One region of the Rhizobium sp. BT03 genome, then DNA from elsewhere that is predicted to be linked to it. Evidence: predicted binding sites of a transcription regulator. Region 1 holds the regulator's gene; the other holds the start of a gene.
The links. Region 1 encodes LexA, which represses DNA repair genes until DNA is damaged. Its sites were predicted from a motif close to TGTTCNNNNTGTGTTCNG; they were not measured.
Positions count from the first base shown of each region.

Region 2: a site for LexA is predicted at 4,038-4,055, ahead of QMO80_RS20075 (ribonuclease). Genes of this name have one in related genera too.

Region 1 covers NZ_CP125640.1:635,903-642,501, forward strand. Annotated here, with positions in the region: gene kdsA (3-deoxy-8-phosphooctulonate synthase) at 1-377, opposite strand, end outside; gene QMO80_RS03080 (VOC family protein) at 377-1,270, opposite strand; gene lexA (transcriptional repressor LexA) at 1,467-2,186, shown strand; gene QMO80_RS03090 (ComEC/Rec2 family competence protein) at 2,167-4,596, opposite strand; gene gltA (citrate synthase) at 4,887-6,176, shown strand; gene lpxB (lipid-A-disaccharide synthase) at 6,211-6,599, opposite strand, start outside.
Region 2 covers NZ_CP125640.1:4,126,676-4,133,274, forward strand. Annotated here, with positions in the region: gene QMO80_RS20055 (thiamine pyrophosphate-binding protein) at 1-779, opposite strand, end outside; gene QMO80_RS20060 (CaiB/BaiF CoA-transferase family protein) at 776-1,975, opposite strand; gene QMO80_RS20065 (DMT family transporter) at 1,992-2,948, opposite strand; gene QMO80_RS20070 (alpha/beta fold hydrolase) at 2,966-3,910, opposite strand; gene QMO80_RS20075 (ribonuclease) at 4,070-4,810, shown strand; gene ettA (energy-dependent translational throttle protein EttA) at 4,910-6,559, shown strand.

The DNA of each region.
Region 1 (6,599 bases):
CAGAGGAAGGCCGGGATCTGCAGGACATCGACCACCTTTGCCACTTCGGCGCATTGCTCGGCCGTGTGAACGTCGGTCAGGACGGGAAAGCCGAACTCCTTCTTCAGGTCGGCGAAGACTTCCATGCCCTTTTCAAGCCCGATGCCGCGCTCGGCCGAGAGCGAGGTGCGGTTCGCCTTGTCGAAGGAACTCTTGTAGACGAGGCCGATTCCGAGCTTGGCACAGAGCTCTTTCAGCGTGCCGGCAACCATGAAGGCATGGTCGCGGCTCTCCATCTGGCAAGGGCCGGCAATCAGCGACAGGCGGCCGCTATTGGAAAAGGTGACCTGGCCTGCGCCCTCGCCGATCCTGACTTCCGAATTCGTATCAGTGCTCATCATCTTTCCTCGAAGGCGAAAAGCGTGCCTTGCCCGGGCGCCGGCTTCACCAAAATGCGGTTGTTCTTGCGCGTGTATGTCACTCCGTTAGCAGCCAAATGCGCTTCTGTCACGGCAAGATCGGCAACAGTGAAGAGGATCGCCCGGCCGCGCAGACCGCGATCGGCGGATGAGACGGCGGCCTCGAAATAGGCCTCCAGTCCTTCCGATGTCATCAGGCTGATTTTCGCATTCGGCGCCGCGATATTGACCCCGAAACCGGTTTTCTCGACGGCCGATTGCGCCATGGCAAGGCTGACGAAGCCGGCGAAGGCGGCGGCATCGGGCGCGCTGAGCGCGATCTCGGCAATGCCGGTCACGCCATTGGCGTGTGTCTCCAGCGCGCCGCGGTCGGCCGGCAATGGATTGATGCGCTGGCAGGTGAAGAGAAAGAAATCGGGTGCCCGCAGATCGCCCGCAAAGGCCAGTTTGAAGCTGCCGACGCTTTCAGAACCATCCGGCATTTTCATCGGCCGGCTGAACTCCAGCATCTCGCCGGCGCTCGATCCGCCTGAAATGAAGCTTTGATGGTCGATGCCGGCATCTTCAGTGCCGAAAACCACCGCCGAAAGCCCCTCATCGCCGCAGCGGAAGCGGAAAGCGCGGTTGCGGGCGGTGAAGACATTGCCTTGCCGCGCCGATGCCTCGCTCTCCTCGACGCTCGCGATACCGAGCGGCTCCAGATAGGTCTTGTCGGCAAAGAAGACGCAGGCATTCTCCGTTCCGAAGGGATGGCGGGCGTCGGCGGCAACGGTGAAGCCGAGCTTGCCGAGCCTTTCGCGCGCCAGATCGATATTGACGACCGGCAGCACGACATGATCGAGCGGGTGCGGTTTGGCGGCATGCGTGTTCATGATATCCCCTTCTGCAATCGCGAAGAGATGTGCGACGGCGCTATCCTCAATGCAAGACATGGCGCCAATCCGGCGAATGAAAATAAAAATCTCAACGAGTTGGCGGCAAGTTTTACGGAAATTTAGCCACTTGCGGAACACATATGGAACATATAGTGTCTGTTCTGGATTTGTTTCAATCAGGGGTCACACGCCGATGCTCACGCGCAAACAACAGGAGCTTCTCCTTTTCATTCATGAGCGCATGAAGGAATCCGGCGTTCCACCGTCTTTCGACGAGATGAAGGATGCCCTGGATCTGGCCTCGAAATCCGGCATTCATCGCCTGATCACGGCGCTTGAGGAACGCGGCTTCATTCGCCGCCTACCGAACCGCGCCCGGGCGCTCGAGGTCATCAAGCTTCCCGAAGCTTACAGCCCCAGCATCCAGCCCCGGCGCGGCTTTTCGCCGAGCGTCATCGAGGGCAGCCTCGGCAAGCCCCAGCCGGTCGCCGCCCCCGCACCGGTCAAACCCGCCGCCGACAACGGCAACTCGGTCTCGGTGCCGGTCATGGGCCGAATCGCTGCGGGCGTTCCGATCTCGGCGATCCAGAACAACACCCACGACATCGTCGTTCCCTCAGACATGCTCGGCTCCGGTGAACATTACGCGCTGGAGGTCAAGGGCGATTCGATGATCGACGCCGGCATCTTCGACGGCGACACGGTGATCATCCGCAACGGCAGCACAGCAAGTCCCGGCGATATCGTCGTTGCCCTCGTCGACGACGAGGAAGCGACGCTGAAACGCTTCCGCCGCAAGGGCGCCTCGATCGCGCTTGAAGCGGCCAACCCGGCTTACGAGACCCGGATCTTCGGACCGGACCGCGTCAAGGTGCAGGGCAAGCTCGTCGGCCTCATTCGCCGCTATCATTGACGCTGGACGGGCCGGTTTCGGCAAAACTGTTGCTGCGCCAGTCATAGGCACGATGGCGCATCCACGGCCGCGACAGGCTCTCGAATGCGGTTGCGACCTCCAGGCCGGCGTCCGCGAAGCGCAATTCGACGGAACCGGACCTGCGCAGCGTCTCACCGGTGAAGAGCGTCGCGCCTGAGCGGCAGCCGTTGAACCGCAGGCGAACAGACGTCACGACAATATCCGCCGCGTCGCAGGCCGAACCGAGATAGGCGGCATTGTCGATGACCGTTATGACGCGGCCATTGCCAAGCCTCGATGTACACCAGGCCTTCTTGACGCAGGAAAAGCGGTTTGCTTCACCGCCCGCGGCGGCCGCCCGCATCGCCGTCCTCGCTTCGTTTTGCTGATCGCGGGAAAGCCTGACGCGGCGGTCTTCTCCCTCCGGAGGAATAGCGGGGCCGTCCAGCATTTTCGGCGGGTGATGCGTCGGCAGGACCAGCGCTCTCTGCCATTGGTCGAAGATGAAATCCGGCGGGTTTTCACGGTTGGAAGCCATTGCCGCCACTGCAACCAGCGCGACCAGGCTGCCATCCTCGGAAATCACCAGATCCGGCGGTCGAGGGGCCGGGAGAACCAGCAGGATGAGCGTCGAGACGGCGAGGATCGATGTGCCGGCATGGCGCAGCCGGGTGCGCAGCAGCGTCAGCAACAGGAAGCCTGCCACGGCGACGGCGAAATACCAGGCGGGCAGACGGCCGACGCCGATATCACCGCCCCAGCCGGACACCGTCTTGGCGACAGCGATCACCAGGTCGAGACCGAAGCCGACCACCTCCCAGAGCGGAGCGTCCAGACCGAACGGCATCAGCAACATCGCCAGCAGCCCGGCCGGCATGACGATGAAGGAGATGATCGGCATCGTCGCGAGGTTTGCCGGCAGGCCGTAAGCGGTCAGCCGATGAAAATGCTCGATCGAAAACAGCGCCGTGGAAAAACCGCCGATCAGCGAGGTCAGCAGGACGCCGCCGAAGAAACCGGCGACGGCCACGACCGGGCGGAAGATCGGCAGCTTGAGCAAGGCGTTTTCGCGGACGCGCCGATCCTTCCACAGCTGATAGCCCGATACCAGTGCCAATGTCGCGGCAAAGGACATCTGGAAGCTCGGGCCCAAGACTTCGGAGGGTGAAATGGCGATGATAACAAGCGCCGAGAGAACGACATTGCGCAGGCTGATCGACGGCCGATCGAAGAAGACGGCGATCAGCATGATGGCCATCATGATGAAGGCGCGTTCGGCCGAGACCCCGAAGCCGGAGATCAGAAAGTAGGCGGTGACGGCGATGAGCGCGCCAGCGGCTGCGATCTTCTTCGTCGGATAGGCCTGAGCGACAACAGGAAAGAGGCTGAGCAGCATGCGAAAGCCGACGAAGAAAATGCCGGCCGACAGCGCCATGTTGAGACCCGAGATCGCGACGATATGGGCAAGGCCCGACTGGCGCAGCGCCTCCGTCGTCGCATTCGAGATGGCGCGCCGCTCGTCGGTCACCAGCGCGGCGGCAAAGGCGCCGGTGTCGCCGGGCAGGATCGACCGTATGCGGTCGCCGATGCTGCTGCGCAGCCGGTAGAGCCATTCGAGCAGAGCGTCCGACGTCGATCTTGCCGCTTGCGGACCCGCCTCCAAATCCTTCTCCGGAGCGCCGTAGAAGAGGCCGTTGGCGCCGATGCCGTCGAAATAGGCGCTGAAGGAGAAGTCGTTGAGTTCGGGAAGTGCGGGGCCTGACGGCGGCGTCAGCCGTGCCCTGCCGGTGACGATGTCGCCGATCTCGAAAGGCGTGTCGGCGCCGCGGACAATCGCGGTTATGCGCCCCGGCGGCCGCTTCAACTCCGGCGCTTCAGTGCCGGTGAGCGCAAGAATGTAGCGCCAGCGCCCGCGGCCGTCGCCTTCGCGCCGTTCGACACGGCCGGTCACGGTCGTCGTCACCGAGGAATCGAGGATCACGGTCGAAGCCCGCCAGCTCTCGAACTGTGCGCAGAGCATGCCGCAAACCACCAGTGCAAGCGCCAGCAGCGTTGCCCGCAACGCCGTCCGGCTGCGGCCGGTCATGAGAACCGCGATCGTCAATACGGACAGCGAGAGCAGCGATGCAATGAGCGGAAAATCGGATGCCGCCAGAAACCAGAAGGCTGCGCCGGCGCCAAGGAAGACCGGTGAAAGCAGCAGCAGGCGGCCGTGATCCGCCTCCTCGCTCAGCATGTGCCTGCAGGCCCGCAGCGAATGCCGGGCTGCGGCCGGCAGCCGGTGGCGCCAGGGTGTCGCCGACTGCGTCCTTGCCGGTCGCGGCACCACGGCAGGCAGAGAAAAACCGGAGGGGCCGGCTGAGCCGGCGCCAGCTTCCGGCCGCAATTCGACTGTCGTCAGTTCCTGCATGCGCCGCCCAAGGTCACCCGCGAAGGCGGCCAGAATGCAACCTCCAATCAAATCCGGCAAGAATAATCGATTGAAATATGAGGGAAAATCGCGAGCGTCAAAAGGCCAGTCGAATCATTGGCTTCCGATATGCGCGCCGCTCATCGCTGCAGTGCCTAAAAGGTGATACTGCAATGCACAAAATGCCGTCACGGTAACTTGGCATTAGCTTCGCGATCATATAGCTATCGGTGAGGACGCTTAACCCCTATGGCGCTTTTATGGCGCCACCGCCATTTCGGAGGATCAGCATGACGGATCAAAGCGCTACAATAAAAATCGGTGACAAATCTGTCGACCTAGCCGTCAAGAGCGGCACGATCGGCCCGAGCGTCATCGATATCGGTGCTCTCTATAAGAACACCGCCTCCTTCACTTACGATCCGGGTTTTACCTCGACCGCATCCTGTGAATCCAAGATCACCTACATCGACGGCGACGAAGGTGTGCTGCTGCACCGCGGCTATCCGATCGAGCAGCTGGCCGAGCATGGCGACTTCCTCGAAGTCTGCTATCTGCTTCTTTACGGCGAACTGCCGACCACCGCGCAGAAGAAGGATTTCGATTACCGCGTCACGCACCACACCATGGTGCACGAGCAGATGAGCCGCTTCTTCACCGGCTTCCGCCGCGACGCGCATCCGATGGCCGTCATGTGCGGCTGCGTCGGCGCGCTGTCGGCCTTCTATCACGACTCGACCGATATCACCGATCCGCATCAGCGCATGGTCGCCAGCCTGCGCATGATCGCCAAGATGCCGACGCTTGCCGCCATGGCCTACAAGTACCATATCGGCCAGCCCTTCGTTTACCCGAAGAACGACCTCGATTACGCCTCGAACTTCCTGCGCATGTGCTTTGCCGTGCCTTGCGAGGAGTATGTGGTCAATCCGGTGCTTGCCCGCGCCATGGACCGCATCTTCATCCTGCATGCCGATCACGAGCAGAACGCCTCGACCTCGACCGTCCGTCTTGCCGGTTCGTCGGGCGCCAACCCGTTCGCCTGCATCGCGGCCGGCATCGCCTGCCTCTGGGGCCCTGCCCATGGCGGCGCCAACGAAGCAGCGCTCAACATGCTGAATGAGATCGGCTCGGTCGACCACATTCCTGAGTATATTGCCCGCGCCAAGGACAAGAACGATCCGTTCCGCCTGATGGGCTTCGGCCACCGCGTCTACAAGAACTACGATCCGCGCGCCAAGATCATGCAGAAGACGACGCATGAAGTGCTCGGCGAACTCGGCATCAAGGACGATCCGTTGCTCGAAGTGGCGATGGAGCTGGAGCGCATCGCACTTACCGACGAATATTTCATCGAAAAGAAGCTCTATCCCAACATCGACTTCTATTCCGGCATCACGCTGAAGGCCCTGGGCTTCCCCACGACCATGTTCACCGTGCTGTTTGCGCTTGCCCGCACCGTCGGCTGGATCGCGCAGTGGAACGAGATGATCGAGGATCCGGAACAGCGCATCGGCCGCCCGCGCCAGCTCTATGTCGGCGAACCGAAGCGTGACTACATCCCGGTTTCGAAGCGCTGATCGCTCCGATCAATCGGCTCAAAAGAAAACCCGGTCAGAACTGACCGGGTTTTTTCTTTTTCAGCACGTCGAGAAGGATTTCGGCGGCATGTTCGCCCGGTGGTTTTTCGGTCTGCATGCGCTGCCAGATGAGATCGTAGCCTTCCTTCATCGCCTTGAGCTGATAGGTGTCGGCCGACAGCCTCTCCATCCAGCGTGCGAGACTTGCGCCGCGAACGATATCGTTCAGATATTCCGGCACGACCGCGTAATCGGCAATCAGGTTCGGCAGCGCGCCGGTCCAGGTCTTGATGGCCGATGTCAGCAGCCGCATGATCCAGTCGACCTTGTAGGCGGAGACGACGGGAACATCGGCGAGCGCCAGTTCGAGAATAACGGTTCCGGATGCCGCCATGGCGGCATCGGCTTCCGCGAAGGCCTGCC
Region 2 (6,599 bases), 1.0 Mb from region 1:
TTGGCCAGAACAGGATTGATGCCGATGCCGACATCGCCGGCATAGGAGGGATGGAGATGGTCGAACAGCATCTGCCGGCGGAAGGAGCAGCCGACCGGCAGTTGGAAACGCTCGGCGAAGATTGCGAAATCGGCGACCGCATCGGCATCCCAGCGCGTGCCGCCAAGGATCACCATCGGCCGCTCGGCCTTCAGCAGTCTGACATAGAGATCGTCGATCTGGCGGCGGCCGGGATGGGCCTCGACGCTGACATAGCGCTTGGCGCGGGGTGCCTCGACCTCGTCGCGCAGCATGTCCTCCGGCAGCGTCAGCACGACGGGGCCGGGGCGGCCGGAGGTGGCGATCGCAAAGGCGCGGGAGACGAATTCGGGAATGCGGGCGGCATCGTCGATCTCGCCCACCCATTTGGCGAATTCGGTGAAGGCGCGGCGGAATTCGACCTCCTGGAAGGCCTCGCGTTCGCGGGCTTCGCGCTGCACCTGGCCGATGAAGAGGATCATCGGGATCGAATCCTGCTTGGCGATGTGCAGGCCGGCGGAGGCGTTGGTGGCGCCGGGGCCGCGGGTGACCATGCAGATGCCGGGTTCGCCGGTCAGCCGGCCCCAGCAATCCGCCATCATTGCCGCCCCGCCCTCCTGGCGGCAGACGAGCACGTCGATCTCGCTGTCGCGCAGCGCATCGAGGACCGCAAGAAAGCTCTCGCCGGGTACGCAGGAGAGGCGTTTGACGCCATTGGCCTTCAGCGCCTCGACAATCAGTTCCCCACCGGTCTTCCTCATGACGATGCCTTCCTCTCGCGCTCGGCGAGTTCCGCCAGAATTTCTTCGGTGTGTTCGCCGAGACGCGGGCTCGGCCTGCTATAATGCAGCGGTGTCTCCGACAGCACCACCGGCGTCCTGACCCCTGGTATGACGGTGCCGGCGGCATCCGCAAGGTCGATGCGCAGACCGCGGACCTCTACCTGCGGGTCGGCGAACATCTCTTCGATCGTGTTGATCGGGCCGGCGGGAACCCCATTCTCCTCGCAGGCCTTCAACAGATCTGCCTTCTGCCATTTCAGCGTCTCGGTGGAGATGAGACGGCGAACCTCGCCGCGATTGGCGACGCGGGCCTTGTTGGTGGCGAAACGCTCCTCGCCGGCGACCGCATCGAGGCCGAGGATGGCGCAGAGGCGGCGGAACTGGCCGTCATTTCCGACCGCGAGGATGAGATAACCGCCCGCCGCCGGCACGACCTCATAGGGCGAGATATTCGGATGGGCATTGCCGAGGCGGGTGGGTGCGGCGCCGGAGACCAGGTAATTCATGTTCTGATTGGCGAGCACGGCCGATTGCACATCGAGCAGCGCCATGTCGACGAGTTGGCCTTCGCCCGATTTGAGCGCGTGGATCAGGGCGGCCTCGATCGCCGAGACGGCATAGATGCCGGTGAAGATGTCGGCGATGGCAACGCCCGCCTTCATCGGCTGGCCGTCCGGCTCGCCGGTGATCGACATGAAACCGGACATGCCCTGGACGATGTAATCATAGCCGGCGAGGCTGGCATAGGGACCGGTCTGGCCGAAGCCGGTGATCGAGCAATAGACGAGCTTGGGGTTCACCTTGCGCAAGCTGTCGTAATCGAGCCCGTACTTGACGAGGCCGCCGAGCTTGAAATTCTCGATCACCACATCGGCAGTGGCAACCAGCCGGCGGACGAGATCCTGGCCTTCAGGGCTCTTCAGATCGGCGGTGACGGAGCGTTTGCCGCGATTGGCGGCGTGGTAATAGGCGGCCGAGAGGTTTTCGCCGTCGGCGCCTTCGACGAAGGGCGGGCCCCATTGGCGCGTATCGTCGCCGCCGTCGGGGTTTTCGACCTTGATGACGTCGGCGCCGAGATCGGCGAGCATCTGGCCCGCCCAAGGGCCGGCCAGCACGCGGGCAAGCTCGATCACCCGGATGCCTGCAAGCGGCGGCCTTTTCGTGGTCTGCGTCATATTCCCTCGTCGGTTCTTACGGCGCCAGCGTCGCCTCAGATGTATCGGATACAGGCTTTGAAGCAAAGCGGCGCTCGCGCCAGAGGATGTACAAGCCCGATGCCATGATGATGGCGATGCCGAGCCATTTGACCGCATCCGGAAAGTCGCCGAAAACCAGCCAGGCAAAGATCGTCGCCGAGACGATTTCGAAATATTGCAGCGGCGCCAGCGTCGAGGCGGGTGCGGCGCGAAAGGCATAGACGCCGAAGATGCCTGCAATTGCGGCCATGGCGCCGACGCCGGCGACGTAGAACCAGGCGCTGCCTTCGGGCATGACGGGATCGAAGAGATCGGAACCGCTTCCTTCGCCTGCAAAAAGCAGGATGGTGCAGAAGAGGAGGCCCCAGATGCCCATCTGGAACTGCATCGCCCAGGGATCCTCCCGGTGCGACAGGACGCGGGTCATCAGCACGAAGGTCGCGATGCAGAGGGCGCTGAGGACGGGCAGAAGGGCGATATAGCCGACCTCCTGAAAACTCGGCTGAATGATCAGCATCGCCCCGAAGAAGCCGACGCCGCAGGCGGTATAACGCCGCCAGCCGATCGTCTCCTTGAGGAAAACGCCGCCGAGGATCGTCACCATGATCGGCTCGACAAAGAAGATGGCAATCGCGTCGGCGACTGCCATGTATTTCAGCGTGGTGACGAAAGAGATCATCGAGACGGTGATGATCAAGCCGCGGATGGCATGGAACAGGCTCTGGCGCCAGGAGAAACCGGCAAAGCTGCGCCGCCATATCACGATCGGCAGCATGCACAGCGCCTGCACGGCGAAGCGGCCGGCCGTGACCTCGGCGGAGGGGACGGTGACGACGGCGAGCTTGGCAAAGATATCGATCAGCGGCGAGAACATCACCGAAAGGAACATCAGCGCGAGCCCTGTTGTTACCTCGGAGGCTGAGGAAACGGGGCGGGCGGAGGTGCTGCTCATGATGGAATCTCTCTGGTTCAGGATCTTGCCGTTTGGAATCTGGCGACGGCCTCGTCGCACCAGTCCGCGAAGGCGGCGGTTGCAGCATCCGCGCCGATCTCGTTCAGCGTTTCGTGCCGCATGTCCTGATATATCTCAGTGCTGATACGAGAGAAGCCGCAGGCTTTCAAATGGTTTGACAGCCAGAGCACGGCTTTTCCGCGCTCCGTCGCCGGGTCTTCTCCGCCGCCGACAAGGTGGATCGGCAGGTCGAGGGGCAGCCGATCCAGATGGAGCTTCTGCGGCGCGCGAAACGTCAGTTCGAAGACATCGAGCCAGAGCGAGACCGAGGCGTCGAAGCCGCAGAGCGGATCGGCGATATATTTGTCGACTTCATCGGGACGGCGCGACAGCCAGTCGAACTCGGTGCGGTGGGCGGGGATCGATTTGCCCCAGGCGGCGAAGGTGAGTTTCGGCAGCAGGCCGCTCGGCACGTCGGAGCCCTTCAGCATGCGTTCGGCAAGCAGGATCGCCTGGGCGGCGCGGCCGGCGAGGCCGACGGCAAAATTCGAATTCCAGACGGCGACGGCGTCGAAATCGGAAGGCGCCGTGACCGCGGCATTGAGGGCGATCAGGCCCCCCATCGAATGGCCGAAGAGGATCACCGGCAGGCCGGGATGGCGCATGGCCGCGTGGGCGCGCATGGCAAGGACGTCGCCGATCACTTTTTCGACGCCGTCCCGCCGGGCGAAGCGGCCGATCGGCGCGTCGGGCGCCGTCGTCTCGCCGTGGCCGCGGTGATCATGGGCGTAGACGTGATAGCCGCGCGCCGCCATCGCCTCGGCAAAAGCGCGATAGCGCTTCGAATGTTCGGCGAGACCGTGCGATATCAACAGGATGCCGCGTGCCGGGCCGGCGGCCTCGGCATGGTGATAGGCGAGCGACACCCCCGGCGCGGCGAGCCTTTGCGTTTCAGAAAACATCTGGATCCTCCCTGCCGCAACAGACCAGATCGCCGCCCAAAAGCAACATCGGTTCCCGACTTATCCGATAACAAATTGCGTTCCTGCTGCGATTCAGGGTTGCGGGCTTTTAATCTTCGTGCTTATTTGTTCCTGTATTGTTCTTTTTTGGGGGTTGAAATGAGCAGCATGCAGTTGCGTAGCGCGGCGTTCGCCGTATCGATGGTTCTTGCCGGCGGCGCGTTCGCGCAGGAGGGCAGTGGGGCAACCCGCTTTATTCTGTCGGCAAGCTGGCAGCCGGCCTTTTGCCAGACAAACCAGAAGAAGGCCGAATGTGCGAGCCAGACCGGTGAGCGCCCCGACGCGACGAATTTTTCGTTGCACGGGCTTTGGCCGATGCGACAGAACTATTGCGGCGTGAGCGCCGAGCAGAAGGCCGCCGACAAGGATGGCAAGTGGAGCACATTGCCGGCGGTCACGCTTTCGGCCGAGACGCAGGCGGCGCTGGCAAAGGCGATGCCCGGCACGCAATCCGGCCTGGAACGGCATGAATGGGTCAAGCACGGCACCTGCACGAAAATGAGCGCCGAAGATTATTTCGGTGTCGGCGTGCATCTCGTCGGCGCGCTCAACACCTCGGCCGTGCGCGATCTCTTTGCCGCCAATATCGGCAAGCCTGTTAAGGCCGAGGCGATCAAGGCGGCTTTCGACAAGAGTTTTGGGCCGGGTGCCGGCGACCGCGTCAAGATGAGCTGCCGGCGGGCCGGCAATGTCAAGATGATCAGCGGATTGACGATCGGGCTTTCGGAGGCCGCCGGGGCGGCGTCGGCGAAAGGCACCGGGCTTGGCGATCTGATCCAGGGCGCGGGAAAAACGACGTTCGGCTGCGACGAGGGCGTCGTCGACGCTGCGGGCTTCTGACCGGAAATCCTGCGTAAACCGGGTTTCGGCGTTGCCCGCAGGCGCTGTTTCGCCTACATAGCGGCACGAAATGAAGTTTCCCGCCCGGAGCAGCGCAGCATGGCACGTCAGTTCATCTATCATATGTCCGGCCTCAACAAGGCCTATGGCAACAAGAAGATCCTGGAGAACATCCACCTTTCCTTCTACCCGGATGCCAAGATCGGTATCCTCGGGCCAAACGGCGCCGGTAAATCCACTGTGCTGCGCATCATCGCCGGCCAGGACAAGGAGTATACCGGCGAAGCCTGGCTCGCCGAGGGTGCCACGGTCGGCTATCTCGAACAGGAGCCGCACATCGATCCCAACAAGACGGTGTTCGAAAACGTCATGGAGGGCGTCGCCTCGAAGACGGCGGTGCTCGAGCGCTACAATGAGTTGATGATGAACTATTCCGACGAGACGGCGGAAGAGGGAGCCAAGCTTCAGGATATCATCGACAGCCAGAACCTCTGGGATCTGGAAAGCCAGGTCGAGATGGCCATGGAAGCCCTGCGCTGCCCGCCGCGCGACGCCGATGTCACCAGCCTTTCCGGCGGTGAGCGCCGCCGTATCGCGCTCTGCCGCCTGCTGCTTTCGCAGCCGGACCTGCTGCTGCTCGACGAACCGACCAACCATCTCGACGCCGAGACCATCGCCTGGCTCGAAAAGCATCTGCGCGACTATCCCGGTGCCGTGATGATGATCACCCACGATCGCTACTTCCTGGATAACGTCACCGGCTGGATCCTCGAACTCGACCGCGGCCGCGGCATTCCCTACGAAGGCAATTACTCGGCCTACCTGCTCGCCAAGGCCAAGCGCATGCAGCAGGAAAACCGGGAAGAGGCCGGCCGACAGAAGGCGATCAGCCGCGAGCAGGAATGGATCGCCTCCAGCCCGAAGGCCCGTCAGGCCAAATCCAAGGCGCGTATCAAGTCCTACGAACAGCTGGTGGAGGCGGCCGAAAAGCAGCGTCCCGGCGACGCCCAGATCATCATCCCGGTCAGCGAGCGCCTCGGCCAGGTGGTGATCGAGATGGAAGGCATCACCAAGGGCTTCGAGGGCCGCACGCTGATCAACGACCTGTCGATCAAGCTGCCGCCGGGCGGCATCGTCGGTATCATCGGCCCGAACGGCGCCGGTAAGACGACGCTGTTCCGCATGATCACCGGCCAGGAAAAGCCGGACGCGGGATCGATTCGTATCGGTGAGACCGTCCATCTCGGTTATGTCGACCAGAGCCGCGATGCGCTGGACGGCAGCAAGACCGTCTGGGAGGAAATCTCGGGCGGCGCCGAAGTCATCAAGCTCGGCAAGTTCGACATGAACTCCCGCGCCTATTGCGGCGCCTTCAACTTCAAGGGCGGCGATCAGCAGCAGAAGGTCGGCAACCTCTCGGGCGGCCAGCGCAACCGCGTTCACCTTGCCAAGATGCTAAAGGCCGGCGGCAACGTTCTGCTGCTCGACGAACCGACCAACGACCTCGATACGGAAACCCTGGGTGCGCTCGAAAGCGCGCTTGAGGCGTTTGCCGGATGCGCCATCATCATCAGCCACGATCGCATGTTCCTCGACCGCCTGGCGACGCACATCCTGGCTTTCGAAGGCGAAGGCCATGTCGAATGGTTCGAAGGCAACTTCGAGGATTATGAGCAGGACAAGGTCCGCCGTCTTGGCCCCGATGCCCTCAACCCGGGCAGCCAGGCCCATAAGCGCCTGACACGCTGATCGCCGCCGTTTCTGCCGTCGAGAAACCCCGGTTCCTACC